2 regions of the Streptomyces sp. NPDC005925 genome follow, and region 2 is predicted to be linked to the other one. Evidence: predicted binding sites of a transcription regulator. Region 2 holds the regulator's gene; the other holds the start of a gene.
The links. The regulator HrcA, encoded in region 2, represses chaperone genes, less so after heat shock. The targets are predictions, from matches to a motif close to TTNGCACTCNGNNNNNCNGAGTGCNAA.
Positions count from the first base shown of each region.

Region 1: a site for HrcA is predicted at 2,527-2,553, ahead of groL (chaperonin GroEL). Genes of this name have one in related genera too.

Region 1 covers NZ_JBEXVL010000004.1:29,993-37,284, forward strand. The annotation lists SAM riboswitch class I at 1-126, shown strand, start outside; gene thrC (threonine synthase) at 145-1,434, shown strand; gene ABZ354_RS07085 (MoaD/ThiS family protein) at 1,431-1,709, shown strand; gene ABZ354_RS07090 (cold-shock protein) at 2,124-2,327, shown strand; gene groL (chaperonin GroEL) at 2,717-4,339, shown strand; gene ABZ354_RS07100 (NADH:flavin oxidoreductase) at 4,577-5,710, shown strand; gene ABZ354_RS07105 (hypothetical protein) at 5,720-6,289, opposite strand; gene murQ (N-acetylmuramic acid 6-phosphate etherase) at 6,509-7,292, opposite strand, start outside.
Region 2 covers NZ_JBEXVL010000002.1:110,468-117,759, reverse strand. The annotation lists gene ABZ354_RS03265 (hypothetical protein) at 1-1,487, shown strand, start outside; gene ABZ354_RS03260 (16S rRNA (uracil(1498)-N(3))-methyltransferase) at 1,705-2,451, opposite strand; gene ABZ354_RS03255 (nitronate monooxygenase) at 2,448-3,518, opposite strand; gene dnaJ (molecular chaperone DnaJ) at 3,651-4,787, opposite strand; gene hrcA (heat-inducible transcriptional repressor HrcA) at 4,788-5,804, opposite strand; gene ABZ354_RS03240 (MBL fold metallo-hydrolase) at 5,978-6,703, shown strand; gene ABZ354_RS03235 (DUF3097 domain-containing protein) at 6,738-7,292, shown strand, end outside.

The DNA.
Region 1 (7,292 bases), on a different contig from region 2:
CCGATGAAGCCCCGGCAACCCTCCAGCCGGTCTCGTAGATCATTGTCGATCGCCACCGCGAGGCTCCCGGCTAGGGAAGGTGCCAAATCCGTCTCACGGCGAGATGCGCCGTGAGGAAGATGAGGAGAAAGGGCCTCGCCTCACATGGCTGTGCAAACTGTCGCGAGCACCACGAATTCCGCCGCCGTAGACCTCGGCCCCGCCGCCGCGCTGTCCTGCCGCGAGTGCGGCCACCGCGTGCCCCTCGGCCCGGTATTCGCGTGCGAGGAGTGTTTCGGCCCGCTGGAGATCGCCTACGACTTCTCGGCGTACGACACCGAGGAACTGCGGAAGCGCATCACGGCGGGCCCCGCGAACATCTGGCGTTACGCCCCGCTGCTGCCCGTCCCCGCCGACGTGGCGGACAAGCCGAACATCAACCCCGGCTGGACCAAGCTCGTCCGGGCCGACAACCTCGCCCGCGAGCTGGGCGTGGACGCCGGCAAGCTCTTCGTCAAGGACGACTCCGGCAACCCGACCCACTCCTTCAAGGACCGCGTCGTCGCCCAGGCCATCGAGGCCGCCCGCGCCTTCGGCTTCACCACGCTGTCCTGCTCCTCCACCGGCAACCTCGCCGGTGCCGTCGGCGCCGCCGCCGCCCGCGCCGGTTTCCGGTCCTGCGTGTTCATCCCGCACGACCTGGAGCAGGGCAAGGTCGTCATGGCCGCGGTCTACGGCGGCGAGCTCGTCGGCATCGAGGGCAACTACGACGACGTGAACCGCTTCTGCTCCGAGCTGATCGGCGACCCGGCCGGCGAGGGCTGGGGCTTCGTCAACGTCAATTTGCGGCCCTACTACGCCGAGGGGTCCAAGACCCTCGCGTACGAGATCTGCGAGCAGCTCGGGTGGCGGCTGCCCGACCAGCTCGTCGTGCCCATCGCCTCCGGCTCCCAGCTGACGAAGATCGACAAGGGACTCAAGGAGCTCATCGGTCTCGGGCTCGTCGAGGACAAGCCGTACAAGATCTTCGGCGCGCAGGCCGAGGGCTGCTCGCCGGTGTCCGCCGCCTTCAAGGCCGGGCACGACGTCGTGCGCCCGCAGAAGCCGGACACCATCGCCAAGTCCCTCGCCATCGGCAATCCCGCCGACGGGCCGTACGTCCTCGACATCGCGCGGCGTACCGGCGGGGCCGTGGAGGACGTCACCGACGAGCAGATCGTCGACGCGATCAAGGTGCTCGCCCGCACCGAGGGCATCTTCGCGGAGACCGCCGGTGGCGTGACCGTGGGAGTCACCCGCAAGCTGATCGAGAACGGCGTCCTCGACCCGGCGCTGACGACCGTCGTCCTGAACACCGGCGACGGCCTCAAGACCCTCGACGCGGTGGCCGGCACCGGCCTCACCGCCACCATCCGCCCGAACCTGGACTCCTTCCGAGAGGCTGGCCTCGCATGAGCGTGACCGTTCGCATCCCCACCATCCTGCGCACCTACACCGGCGGGCGGGCCGAGGTCGCCGCCGAGGGCGCCACCCTCGGCGAGGTCATCACCGACCTGGAGAAGAACCACACCGGCATCGCCGCCCGCGTCCTCGACGACAAGGGCAGGCTGCGCCGCTTCGTGAACGTGTACGTCGACGACGACGACGTCCGCTTCGAGCAGGGCCTGGAGACCGCCACGCCCGACGGCGTCGGCGTCTCCATCATCCCGGCGGTGGCCGGCGGCTGCTGAGCCCCGCTCACGTCCCGTTCCCAGAATTGCCCTCTCCGCAAGGAGAAACGGAGAGGGCAATTCTGGAGGGTTGAACACGGTAGAGTTGGGGAACCGGCTGTGCTTCTTATGCCAAGTGCATATGTGCCCCGGTTCCGCAGGCGATAAGAAGTAGCCAAAGTGTGTGGTTTCTTTGTAACTTTCGCGCCTTTTGTGTGGCCCGACTTGCCCTGAATGCGGATGGATTCTCCCTTAGTTCCGGACCGCGGCCGTCCAGATTTCTCGTCCGATTGACCTGTTGCAGACGGCAGTTGTGCAGATACATTCGGCCGCGGTCGACGCGTTCCGGCGCACACCCCCACCGTGGCGGGTGAGGTCTGACCCGGGTTCGCGAAGTGCGGATCTGTGCAAGGGCCAGTAATAGGGGAGTTAGGCATGGCTCAGGGCACCGTCAAGTGGTTCAACGCGGAGAAGGGGTACGGCTTCATCGCGGTCGACGGTGGTGCGGATGTTTTCGTCCACTACAGCGCGATCCAGATGGACGGCTACCGCACCCTGGAAGAGGGCCAGCGGGTCGAGTTCGAGATCTCGCAGGGTCAGAAGGGCCCGCAGGCCGACATGGTCCGCGTCTCTGCCTGAACGCGCGCGACCAACCGCACACCGGTCTTCACGACGAAGGGTCCGTACCTCCGGGTACGGGCCCTTCGTCGTGCCCGGAACCGGCCGGGGGTCGTGCGTGCGCCGTGCGCGCGGCCGAGCGCCCTCCCGGGATCCCCCCGTGCTCGCGCCCCCGTCACCCGACCGCCACCTTCGACAAGCACCCGCCGCGCGAGCGCACCTTGCACTCTCGGGGGTCGAGTGCTAATCATTGGCGTTAGCACTCTGAAGGTGAGAGTGACAACGTAAGGACCGGGTCGGTGAGGCCCGCAGGCCGGGTGGGGAAGGAACCACCAGGCCGGCGAGCCGTCCGTCGCGGGCGCGGGCGCGGTCCGAAGGAATCACCCCCAGTCCTGGAGGGACCACTTCACATGGCCAAGATCATCGCGTTCGACGAGGAGGCGCGGCGCGGCCTCGAGCGCGGCATGAACCAGCTCGCGGACGCCGTCAAGGTGACGCTCGGCCCCAAGGGCCGCAACGTCGTCCTCGAGAAGAAGTGGGGCGCCCCCACGATCACCAACGACGGTGTGTCCATCGCCAAGGAGATCGAGCTCGAGGACCCGTACGAGAAGATCGGCGCCGAGCTGGTCAAGGAAGTCGCCAAGAAGACGGACGACGTCGCCGGTGACGGTACGACCACCGCGACCGTTCTCGCGCAGGCCCTGGTCAAGGAAGGCCTGCGCAACGTCGCGGCCGGTGCCAACCCGATGGCCCTGAAGCGCGGTATCGAGAAGGCCGTCGAGGCCGTCTCCGCCGCCCTGCTGGAGCAGGCGAAGGACGTCGAGACCAAGGAGCAGATCGCCTCCACGGCCTCCATCTCCGCCGCCGACACCCAGATCGGCGAGCTCATCGCCGAGGCCATGGACAAGGTCGGCAAGGAAGGCGTCATCACCGTCGAGGAGTCCCAGACCTTCGGTCTGGAGCTGGAACTCACCGAGGGTATGCGCTTCGACAAGGGCTACATCTCGGCGTACTTCGCCACCGACATGGAGCGTATGGAGGCCGTCCTCGACGACCCGTACATCCTGATCGCCAACTCGAAGATCAGCAACGTCAAGGACCTGCTGCCGCTCCTCGAGAAGGTCATGCAGTCCGGCAAGCCGCTGCTGATCATCGCCGAGGACGTCGAGGGCGAGGCCCTGTCGACGCTGGTCGTCAACAAGATCCGCGGCACCTTCAAGTCCGTCGCCGTCAAGGCCCCGGGCTTCGGCGACCGCCGCAAGGCCATGCTCGGCGACATCGCCATCCTCACGGGCGGCGAGGTCATCTCCGAGGAGGTCGGTCTCAAGCTGGAGAACGCCACCCTCGACCTGCTGGGCAAGGCCCGCAAGGTGGTCATCACCAAGGACGAGACCACCATCGTCGACGGTTCGGGCTCGGCCGACCAGGTCCAGGGCCGCGTGAACCAGATCCGCGCCGAGATCGAGAACAGCGACTCGGACTACGACCGCGAGAAGCTGCAGGAGCGCCTGGCGAAGCTCGCCGGCGGCGTCGCGGTCATCAAGGCCGGTGCCGCCACCGAGGTGGAGCTCAAGGAGCGCAAGCACCGCATCGAGGACGCCGTGCGCAACGCCAAGGCGGCCGTCGAGGAGGGCATCGTCGCCGGTGGTGGCGTGGCCCTGCTGCAGGCCTCCCAGGTCTTCGAGAAGCTGGAGCTCGACGGTGACGAGGCGACCGGCGCCAACGCCGTGAAGCTCGCGCTGGAGGCCCCGCTGAAGCAGATCGCCGTCAACGGTGGTCTCGAGGGCGGCGTCGTCGTGGAGAAGGTCCGCAACCTCACCGTCGGCCACGGTCTGAACGCCGCGACCGGTGAGTACGTCGACATGATCGCCGAGGGCATCATCGACCCGGCGAAGGTGACCCGTTCCGCTCTGCAGAACGCCGCCTCCATCGCCGCGCTGTTCCTCACCACCGAGGCCGTCATCGCCGACAAGCCGGAGAAGGCCGCCGCGCCCGCCGGTGGCGGCATGCCGGGCGGTGACATGGACTTCTGATCCTTCCGAGGATCGGACCCGTCCGTTCGTCTCACGACCGAGGGCGGCACTCCCCGTACGTCAGGGGGGTGCCGCCCTCGGGCGTGTTCCGGATCACGGGGTGCCCGGCGGGGTGGTGGAATGCCGTGCCCCGGGGTGTCGGTTGAGGGCAGTGTGCCATTGTATGCGTGTGCACATACCAGTCGGTCCGGCCCTGTCTCCGGGCCGCACCGGCGTCGACATCCGAGGAGTCCCCACATGGCCACCCCCGCCACCGAGACCACCGCCTCCCGCGCCGCCGAGATCCTCTCCCGCCCGGTCGGCATCAACGGCCTGACCGTCCCGAACCGCATCGCGATGGCACCCATGACCCGCATGTTCTCCCCGGGAGGCGTGCCCGGCGAGGACGTCGTGGCGTACTACGGGCGCCGCGCCGCCGCCGGTGTCGGCCTGATCATCACCGAGGGGACGTACGTCGGGCACGAGTCGGCCGGGCAGAGCGACCGCGTGCCGCGGTTCCACGGCGAGGAGCAGCTCGCGGGCTGGGCGAAGGTCGCCGACGCGGTGCACGCGGCGGGGGGCACGATCGTGCCGCAGCTGTGGCACATCGGCATGGTCCGCAGCGAAGGCGAGGCCCCGTACCCCGAGGCCCCGGCCGTCGGCCCGTCCGGGCTGCGCATCGGCGCCGTCGAGCCCACCGGCAGGACGATGACCCAGGCCGACCTGGACGCCGTGATCGGCGCCTTCGCGCAGGCCGCCGCCGACGCCGAGCGCATCGGCTTCGACGGCGTCGAGGTGCACGGCGCGCACGGCTACCTCGTCGACCAGTTCCTGTGGGCGGGCACCAACCGCCGTACCGACGCCTACGGCGGCGACCCGGTGGCGCGGACGAAGTTCGCCGCGGAGATCGTGGCCGCCGTCCGCGGTGCCGTCTCCCCCGGCTTCCCGGTCCTCTTCCGCTACTCGCAGTGGAAGCAGGACGCCTACGACGCCCGTCTGGCCGGGACCCCCGAGGAGCTGGAGGCGATCCTCGCCCCGCTCACCGCGGCCGGTGTCGACGCCTTCCACGCGTCCACGCGCCGCTACTGGGAGCCGGAGTTCGAGGGCTCGGACCTCAACCTGGCCGGCTGGACGAAGAAGCTCACCGGCCGGACCACCCTCACGGTCGGCTCGGTCGGCCTCAACGGTGACTTCATCAAGGCGTTCCAGGGGCAGGGGGCCGAGCTGGGCGACCTCGACAACCTGCTCGACCGGCTGGAGCGCGACGAGTTCGACCTGGTGGCCGTCGGGCGCGCCCTGCTCCAGGACCCGCTGTGGGCCCGCAAGGTCCTCGACGGGCGCCTGGACGAGCTGGCGCCGTACGACCCGGCGGCGTTGAAGACCCTGAGCTGAGGCGGGGCCCTACAGGTTGCCCATCGGTTCGGTGTCGGTCCGTACCGGCGTGCCCCACACGCGGACGACCTCGTAGTCGGTGAACTCGTGGACGAGGCGGTACGCCGTCGCCGCGCGGGGCGCGCGCCGCTGGGCGGCGATGTACGCCTCGGCCTCGCGGCGGTCCCGGCGCGGGGTGCCGCACAGCTGCCACTCGCGGCCGTTCCACAGCTCCGGCAGCCAGCGCTGCTGGGGCTGCGGCCGGTCCGCGCGGACGCCGTACCGGGACTGCGCGGGCTCCGCGGGCCGGGCCTGCGGAGCGCCGCCGGCGTACCCGGCACGGCGGGCCGCCCTGCGCCGCGTCTCGCACAGCAGGCACAGGTCGGGCGCGGCCGTGTCCACGGGACCGCTCGGGTGCTCGGGGCAGCGGGTGGTGGGCGTGCCACCGGTGACGCTCTCCTCCAGCAGGTCGAGCGCCCGCCGCAGGTCGGCCTTGACCTCGTGCAGCTTGGCGTCGGGCGTGTCGGCGGTCAGTGCCTCGCCGTGCTCCCCGAGCACACGGAGAGCACGGCCTAGGGCGGTGAGCTGGGCGTGGTTCATGGCGGGTCGGCTGCGTCCTCGGGCTGACGGTCGTTACGGCGCCCGGCGCGGTGGCGGGCGACACCAGACTCCGCGCATCGGGCGTGTTTGTCGATCCGGCGCCCGTCCGGGACACGGCCCGGCGCCCGTCCGGGACACGGCCCGGCGCCCGTCCGGGACACGGTCCGGCGCCCGTCCGGGCCCGGTCCGGCAGGGGGCCGGACCCGGTCCGGGGTGGGGTCAGTCCGCCGCCGGGTGCGCCAGTGCCCGCCGCAGGTGGCCGTCCGTCTCCGCCAGCAGGCGGGACGCCGTCGGGGCGTCGACGTCGGCGAGAATCGTCAGGATCGCGTTCTTCACCTCGCCGTCGGTGGCCGTCAGGGCCGCCTCGATCTCGCCGTCGGAGGCGCCCGTCGCCAGCCGCACGATGCGGCGGGAGCGGGCGCGCAGCTTCTCGTTGGAGGCGCGGACGTCGACCATCAGGTTCCCGTACGTCTTGCCCAGCCGGATCATCGTGATCGTCGAGATCATGTTGAGGACCAGCTTCTGCGCCGTGCCGGCCTTCAGCCGGGTGGAGCCGGTGACCAGCTCGGGGCCGACGACGACCTCGATGCCGTGCTCGGCGGCGGCGGCCAGCGCGCTGTCCGGGTTGCAGGCCAGGCCGATGGTCAGGGCGCCCAGCGCGCGGGCGTGCTCGACGGCGCCGACCGCGTACGGGGTGCGCCCGGACGCGGAGATGCCGACCACCGCGTCGGCGGCGCTCACCCCGATGGCGTCCAGGTCGGCGCGCGCGAACTCCCGGGAGTCCTCCGCGCCCTCCACGGACGTCACCATGGCCGACGGGCCGCCCGCGATCAGGCCGACGACCCGCGAGGGGTCCGTGTTGAAGGTGGGCGGGCACTCGGAGGCGTCCAGCACGCCCAGCCGGCCCGCCGTGCCCGCGCCCGCGTAGATCAGCCGCCCGCCGTCCGCCATCCGCTCGGCCACGGCGTCGATCGCGGCGGCGATCTGCGGCAGCCGCTCGGCG
Region 2 (7,292 bases):
AAGTCGCCTATGTCACCGCCCTGTTCGAGGAACGCGGCTGGTCCGTGCGGCCCGCCGGGGCCGCGGAGGCGGGGCCCCGCTCCGGGCACCGCGCCGCGCTGATCGTCGAGGTCCGGCTGCACGGCGCCCGGTTCGGAGCCGTCCGCACCGCTGTCGCCGAGCTGGAACTGCTGACGCGACAGGCCGCGTTGGGCGCCTGGGTGCGGGACGCGGCGCTGGTCGAGCACGAGCGGGCGCGGCGCACCACGTACCACGTGCACCGGGCCCTGCCCCTGGGCGGGCGGCTGCGGGGGGCCGTCGCCCGGCTGTGGACCTGGTGCGGCGGGGCGGACGAGCAGCGGGCCGTCACCGTGCCCGCCGGGCCGGACTCGCGGGAGGCGGCCGAGGCGGAGCTGACGGCCCGTGACCTGGGCGGCCGGACCTTCGACCCGGCGCGGCACTCGCTGCGGGTGCCGGGCCACTCGGACGCGAACCCGCCGCTCCTGCGCACGCCGCAGGAACGCCGTGCCGACCGCGGCTGGATGGTCGCGGGCGCGGTGGGCATCGTGCTCGCGGCGATGTGCGGCCTGTACGTGGTGGGGGCGGACGGCTGGTGGAAACTGCCGCCCGCGCTGCTCAGCACGGCGGGCGCGGTGCCGCTGGGCCGGATGGCCAAGGAGACCCGGGACCGCTCGCGTGCGGCGCAGTGGGCCGCGGGCGTCGCGGGCACCACGGCCATGGCCGGTTTCGGCGCGCTGGTGGGACGCGACCTGCGGCCCGGTGCGCTGTGGGCGGCGCTGCTGATGCTGGCCCTGGCGGCGTTCACCGGCACCGGTGTCGTCCTCGCGCTGCGCCGCACCGTGTTCACCCGGCACGCGACCTGGCTGGTTCCGCTGTCGGTGCCCGTGGCGTGGTCGATGGTGGCGTGGCTCGGCGGGCAGATGCACGACGCCTATCTGGACCGGTTCGACATCCGCCGGGACGTGGTGCCCACCCCGGCCCTCGGGCGGTATCTGGCCGCCGCGGAACCGATGACGGTGGCGCTGGTCAGTGCCCTGTTCTTCGTCGCGGTGGTGGGCTGGCTGCGCCACTTCCACCTGTTCCGGGACGGCACGAACCGGCTGTTCGCCATCGTCCTGGCCACGCTGCTGGCCGTCGCCTACGCCCTGACCGCCGTCGCCCTCGGCACCGAGCGGGCGGACGACGCGGCGGACGACGCCGTACGCGCCGTGTCACGCGGGGCCGCGCCGTCCGGCTACTTCGGGCTGCGGGGCCGGCTGGTGTGCGTGCGCCCGCTCAAGCCGGACGAGCCGGTGGCGGTGGAGAACGGCCCCGTCCCCACCGGCCGCCCGGTCCTCTCCTTCGGGACGACCGGCGAGTGGATCTGGCTGTGGGACCCCGCCCGCAGCCACGACGAGGAGGGCCCGGAGGCCTTCGCCGTGCGCCGCGAGGACGTCCAGCTCCTGCCCGCGCACCCGCCTCGAACGCGCAGGTGCCCGACGGCCTGAGACGGACGGCGGACCGTCGGACCACCGGCCCGAACGCCCCGGCGCGGTCGGCGGCCGTCCCGGTCGGCGGCCGTCCCGGTCGCCGGACGCGCCGGCTCGACGGTCCGGCGACCTGCCGTCGACGTGCCCCGCACGAGGCGTACACCGCGAGGAAGGCCGACGTCTGCTCTGCGCGAACCCCGAACACGCCACCGCTCCGCCTCCTGAGGCGTGCCCGTCAGGACCAGCGGCCCGAACGCCCCAGCAGAAGGGCCGCGGCGGCGGTCCCCGCCGTCGAGGTGCGCAGCACGCTGCGGCCCAGGCGGTAGGCGCGTGCGCCCGCGTCGGTGAACAGCGCCAGTTCGTCGGGGGACACGCCTCCCTCGGGACCGACGACCAGCACGATGTGGCCGGCCGCGGGCAGGTCGGCGGTGGCGAGCGGCTCGTCGCCGGTCTCGTGCAGTACGGCGGCGAAGTCGGCGTCCGCGAGCAGCGCGGCGACCTGTTTGGTCGTGGCGGCGTCCGCGACGTCCGGGAACCGCACACGGCGGGACTGCTTCCCCGCCTCGCGGGCCGTGGCCCGCCACTTGCCGAGCGCCTTCAGGCCGCGCTCGCCCTTCCACTGCGTGATGCAGCGCCCCGCCGACCAGGGCACGATGGCGTCGACCCCGACCTCGGTCATGGTCTCGACGGCCAACTCGCCCCGGTCGCCCTTGGGCAGGGCCTGCACCACGGTGATGCGGGGCGACTCGGCGGGCTCCTCGGCGACCTGGCCCACGCGCAGGACCAGACGGTCCTTGCCCTCCGTGTCGAGCACTTCGGCCTCGGCCCACCGTCCGGCGCCGTCGGTGAGAACGACGCCCTCCCCGGGGCGCAGCCGCCGCACGGAGACGGCGTGCCGCCCCTCGGGTCCGGACAGGACGTAACGGCCCTCGGCGTCGGCGCCCGCCCCGAAGTGGTCGACCACGAACACCGGCGCGGTCATCGGACGCCGCCCGCCAACGCGGCGCGGGCGGCGGCGAGTTCGGCGGCGAGCACCTCCACGAGCCGGCCTGCGGGCAGCTCCCGCACCATGCGGTGTCCCTGCCCCGCCCACAGGGCCATGCCCTGCGCGTCACCGGCCCCGGCGGCGGCCTTGCGCAGCGGCGAGGTGAGGTGGTGGAGCTCCGGGTACGCGGCGGGCGCGTACCGGCCGTGCTCGCGAAGGAAACGGTTGACCAGTCCGCGCGCCGGGCGGCCCGAGAACGCCCGCGTCAACTCGGTCCGTGCGTAGAGGGGGTGGGTCATCGCCTGCTTGTGCAGCATGTGGGCGCCGGACTCGGGCGTGACGACGAACGCGGTACCGAGCTGGGCGGCGCTCGCGCCGGCCGCGAGGGCGGCGGCGATCTGGCTGCCGCGCATGATGCCGCCGGCGGCGATGACGGGGATGCCGACGGCCTCCCGGATCTGGGCGATCAGGGTGAGCAGCCCGTATCCGGAGCCGTCCGTCTCCGGGTAGTCCCGGTGGGTGCCCTGGTGACCGCCCGCCTCCATGCCCTGCGCGATCACGCCGTCGGCGCCGGCGGCCTCGACGGCACGGGCCTCGTCGGGGGTGGTGGCGGTCACCAGCGTGCGGGTGCCGACGCGGCGCAGGGCGTCCACGACGTCCCGCGCGGGACAGCCGAAGTGGAAGGAGACCACCGGCACCGGGTTCTCCAGCAGCACCGTGAGCTTGGCGTCGAAGCCGTCGTCGCGTCCGCTGTCCGGGTCGCCCAGCTCGGTCTCGTACCAGTCGGCCTCGGCGATGAGCCGGCGGGCGTAGAGGTCGACCGCGGCCCGGTCGGGCGTCTCGGGCTGCGGCATGAACACGTTGACGCCGAAGGGCCGGTCCGTCAGTCCCCGCAGTTGCTTGATCTCCTGGTACATGCCGTCGGGGGTCTTGTACCCGGCGGCGAGGAACCCGAGCCCGCCCGCCTCGGACACGGCGGCGGCGAGCCGCGGCACGGAGACGCCGCCCGCCATGGGCGCCTGCACGATCGGGTGAGGGAGAAGATCGGTCAGTGCGGAGGACATGACGGCATGGTGTCACGTCCTCCGAACAAGTCCGAATCGGCCCATGCACACCCCGGGACGGCGGAGCCGGGCCTTCCGGCCCTCGCGCCACCGCCCCGCCGGGCCCCCACGGGGGCGTTGCCGGCCGGTGCCTCAGCGGCCGTTGAACGCGTCCTTCAGCCGCGAGAACAGTCCCTGCTGGCCCGGCTGGAACTGCCCCTGGGGCCGCTCCTCGCCGCGCAGCTTGGACAGCTCGCGCAGTACGCGCTCCTGCTCCACGTCGAGCTTGGTCGGCGTCTGCACCTCGACGTGGACGATCAGGTCGCCCCGGCCGCCGCCGCGCAGATGCGTGATGCCCCGGCTGTGCAGCGGGATCGACTGCCCGGACTGGGTGCCCGGACGGATGTCGACCTCCTCCAGCCCGTCGAGGGTCTCCAGCGGCACCTTCGTACCGAGAGCCGCCGCCGTCATCGGGAGGGTGACCGTGCAGTGCAGGTCGTCACCGCGCCGCTGGAACTGCGAGTGGGGCAGTTCGTGGATCTCCACGTACAGGTCACCGGCGGGACCGCCGCCGGGCCCGACCTCACCTTCACCGGCGAGCTGGATGCGCGTGCCGTTGTCGACACCGGCGGGGATCTTCACGGTCAGGGTGCGGCGGGAGCGGACCCGGCCGTCGCCCGCGCACTCCGGGCAGGGCGTCGGGACGACCGTGCCGAAGCCCTGGCACTGCGGGCAGGGCCGTGACGTCATGACCTGCCCCAGGAAGGACCGGGTGACCTGGGAGACCTCGCCGCGGCCCCGGCACATGTCGCAGGTCTGCGCCGTGGTGCCCGGGGCGGCGCCCTCGCCGCTGCACGTGGTGCACACGACGGCCGTGTCGACCTGGATGTCCTTGGTCGTGCCGAACGCGGCCTCGTCGAGCTCGATCTCGATGCGGATCATCGCGTCCTGGCCGCGGCGGGTGCGCGAGCGCGGCCCGCGCTGCGACGCCGTGCCGAAGAACGCGTCCATGATGTCGGAGAAGTTCCCGAAGCCGCCGGCCCCGAAGCCGCCCGCGCCACCGCCCCCGGCCTGCGAGAGCGGATCACCGCCGAGGTCGTAGACCTGTTTCTTCTGCGGGTCCGACAACACCTCGTACGCGGCGTTGATCTCCTTGAACCGCTCTTGGGTCTTCGGGTCCGGATTGACGTCCGGGTGCAGCTCGCGAGCGAGCCGCCGGAAGGCCTTCTTGATCTCTTCCTGCGACGCGTCGCGACGCACGCCGAGAACGGCGTAGTAGTCCGTGGCCACTTACGACTCCGCCAGGATCTGTCCGACGTACCGTGCCACTGCGCGTACCGCTCCCATCGTTCCCGGGTAGTCCATGCGGGTCGGTCCGACCACGCCGAGCTTGGCAACCGCCTCGCCGCCCGAACCGTAGCCGACCGACACGACGGACGTGGAGTTGAGTCCTTCATGGGCGTTCTCGTGACCGATTCGCACGGTCACGCCCGGATCCTGGGCCTCGCCGAGCAGCTTCAGGAGCACCACCTGCTCCTCCAGCGCCTCCAGCACCGGCCGGATCATGAGGGGGAAGTCGTGCCCGAAGCGGGTCAGATTGGCGGTGCCGCCGATCATCAGCCGCTCCTCGTTCTCCTCGACCAGCGTCTCGAGGAGGGTGGACAGCACCGATGCGACCGTGCCGCGTTCCTCGGCCTCGAAGGCCTCCGGCAGGTCCTCCACCAGCGTCGGCACGTCCGTGAACCGACGGCCCGCGACCCGGCTGTTGAGCCGCGCCCGCAGATCCGCGAGCGCCATCTCGCCGAACGGCGCCGGGCAGTCCACGACCCGCTGCTCGACCCGCCCGGTGTCCGTGATCAGCACGAGCATGACCCGCGCCGGGGCGAGGGACAGCAGCTCCACGTGCCGCACGGTCGAACGGGTCAGCGACGGGTACTGCACGACGGCGACCTGCCGGGTGAGCTGCGCGAGCAGCCGCACCGTACGGGCCACGACGTCGTCCAGGTCGACGGCGCCCTCCAGGAAGTTCTGGATGGCGCGCCGCTCGGGCGGCGACATGGGCTTGACGCCCGCGAGCTTGTCCACGAAGAGCCGGTAGCCCTTGTCCGTGGGGATGCGCCCCGCGCTGGTGTGCGGCTGCGCGATGAAGCCCTCGTCCTCCAGGGCCGCCATGTCGTTGCGCACGGTGGCCGGGGAGACGCCGAGGTTGTGCCGCTCGGTGAGCGCCTTGGAGCCGACGGGCTCCTCGGTGCCGACGTAGTCCTGGACGATGGCGCGCAGCACCTGGAGCCTGCGTTCACTGAGCACCGCGCACACCTCCAGATGTCGTCCGCCGTCGTCCCTGGCACTCGGCATGTGCGAGTGCCAGACTTCCCCGGCCAAGTGTACGGCCGGGGGGTGCACCGGGGGCAAGGGCGGTCGCACTCCGTGCCGGAAGATCCCGCCGCGCCGGGGGACGACGTCAGGGCTAGCGTCGCCGTATGACGGTGACTTGGGAAGAGCTGGGATGGGAGCACGTGGCCGGCGGAGTGGGCCGGTGCCGGCTGCCGGGCTGGGACTGCACGGCCGGGCTCGTCGTCGGATCGGGCGCCGCGCTGCTGATCGACACCGGTGCGAGCCTCGCCGAGGGCGTCCGGCTGCGGGAGCAGGCGGAACGGCTCACCGGCCACCCTGTGACGCATGTCGCGCTGACCCACCCGCACTTCGACCACGTCTTCGGCACCCCGGCGTTCGCGGGGGCGGAGGTGTACGGCGCCGTCGGCATGGACGGCCTCTTCGCGCCGCGCGGCCGGGAGGAGCTGCGCGCGGACGCGGTGCGCAACGGGCTGGACAGGGCGGCCGCGGAAGAGGCCGCCGGGGCGCTCCTGCCGCCGCGCCACCTGGTCAGCGGCGAGTGGACCCTCGGTCTGGGCGACGGCCGGCAGGTCCTGCTGGCGAACGTGGGGCCGGGCCACACCGCCCACGACCTCGCCGTACTGGTGCCGGGCGACCGCGAGGTGGTGTTCTGCGGCGACCTCGTCGAGGAGTCCGGCGAACCTCAGGCCGGTCCGGACGCCGTACCGGCCCGGTGGCCCGCCGCCCTGGACCGGCTGCTCGGCCTGGGCGGCGAGGACGCGCTGTACGTGCCCGGCCACGGAGCGGTCGTGGGCGCGGCGTTCGTCCGGGCCCAGCGCGACGAGCTGGCGGCGCGATTCGGCGTGTCGTGACCGGGCGGGGGCGGCTTCTCCTATCGTCGTGCGAATGCGCCCTCCCGTCCCCCGCCACCGCCCGTCCGACGAAGGCCCCGTGGGCCCTCGTCCTCGCGTGTACTCCCCCGATCTGACCCCGCCCTGGAAGAAATCGAGGCCCGTCCAGGAGGTCCCTGCCGATCCCGGACTGGTCGTCGAGGAGCCCGGCACCGGCTTCTGCGGCGCGGTGATCCGCTGCGAGGCGGGCACGGTGACCCTGGAGGACCGGTTCGGCGCCCACCGGGTGTTCCCGCTGCAGCCGCGCGGTTTCCTGTTGGAGGGCCGGGTGGTGACCCTGGTGAAACCGGCCGGCGGACCCGTACGGCCCACCCGCACGGCGTCCGGCTCGGTGGCCGTGCCCGGCGCACGCGCGCGCGTGGCCCGCGCCGGGCGGATCTACGTCGAGGGGCGGCACGACGCCGAACTGGTCGAGAAGGTGTGGGGCGACGACCTGCGCCTCGAGGGCGTGGTCGTGGAGTACCTGGAGGGCGTGGACGACCTGCCGTCGATCGTCGCCGACTTCGCCCCCGGGCCCGGCGCACGCCTCGGTGTCCTGGTGGACCACCTG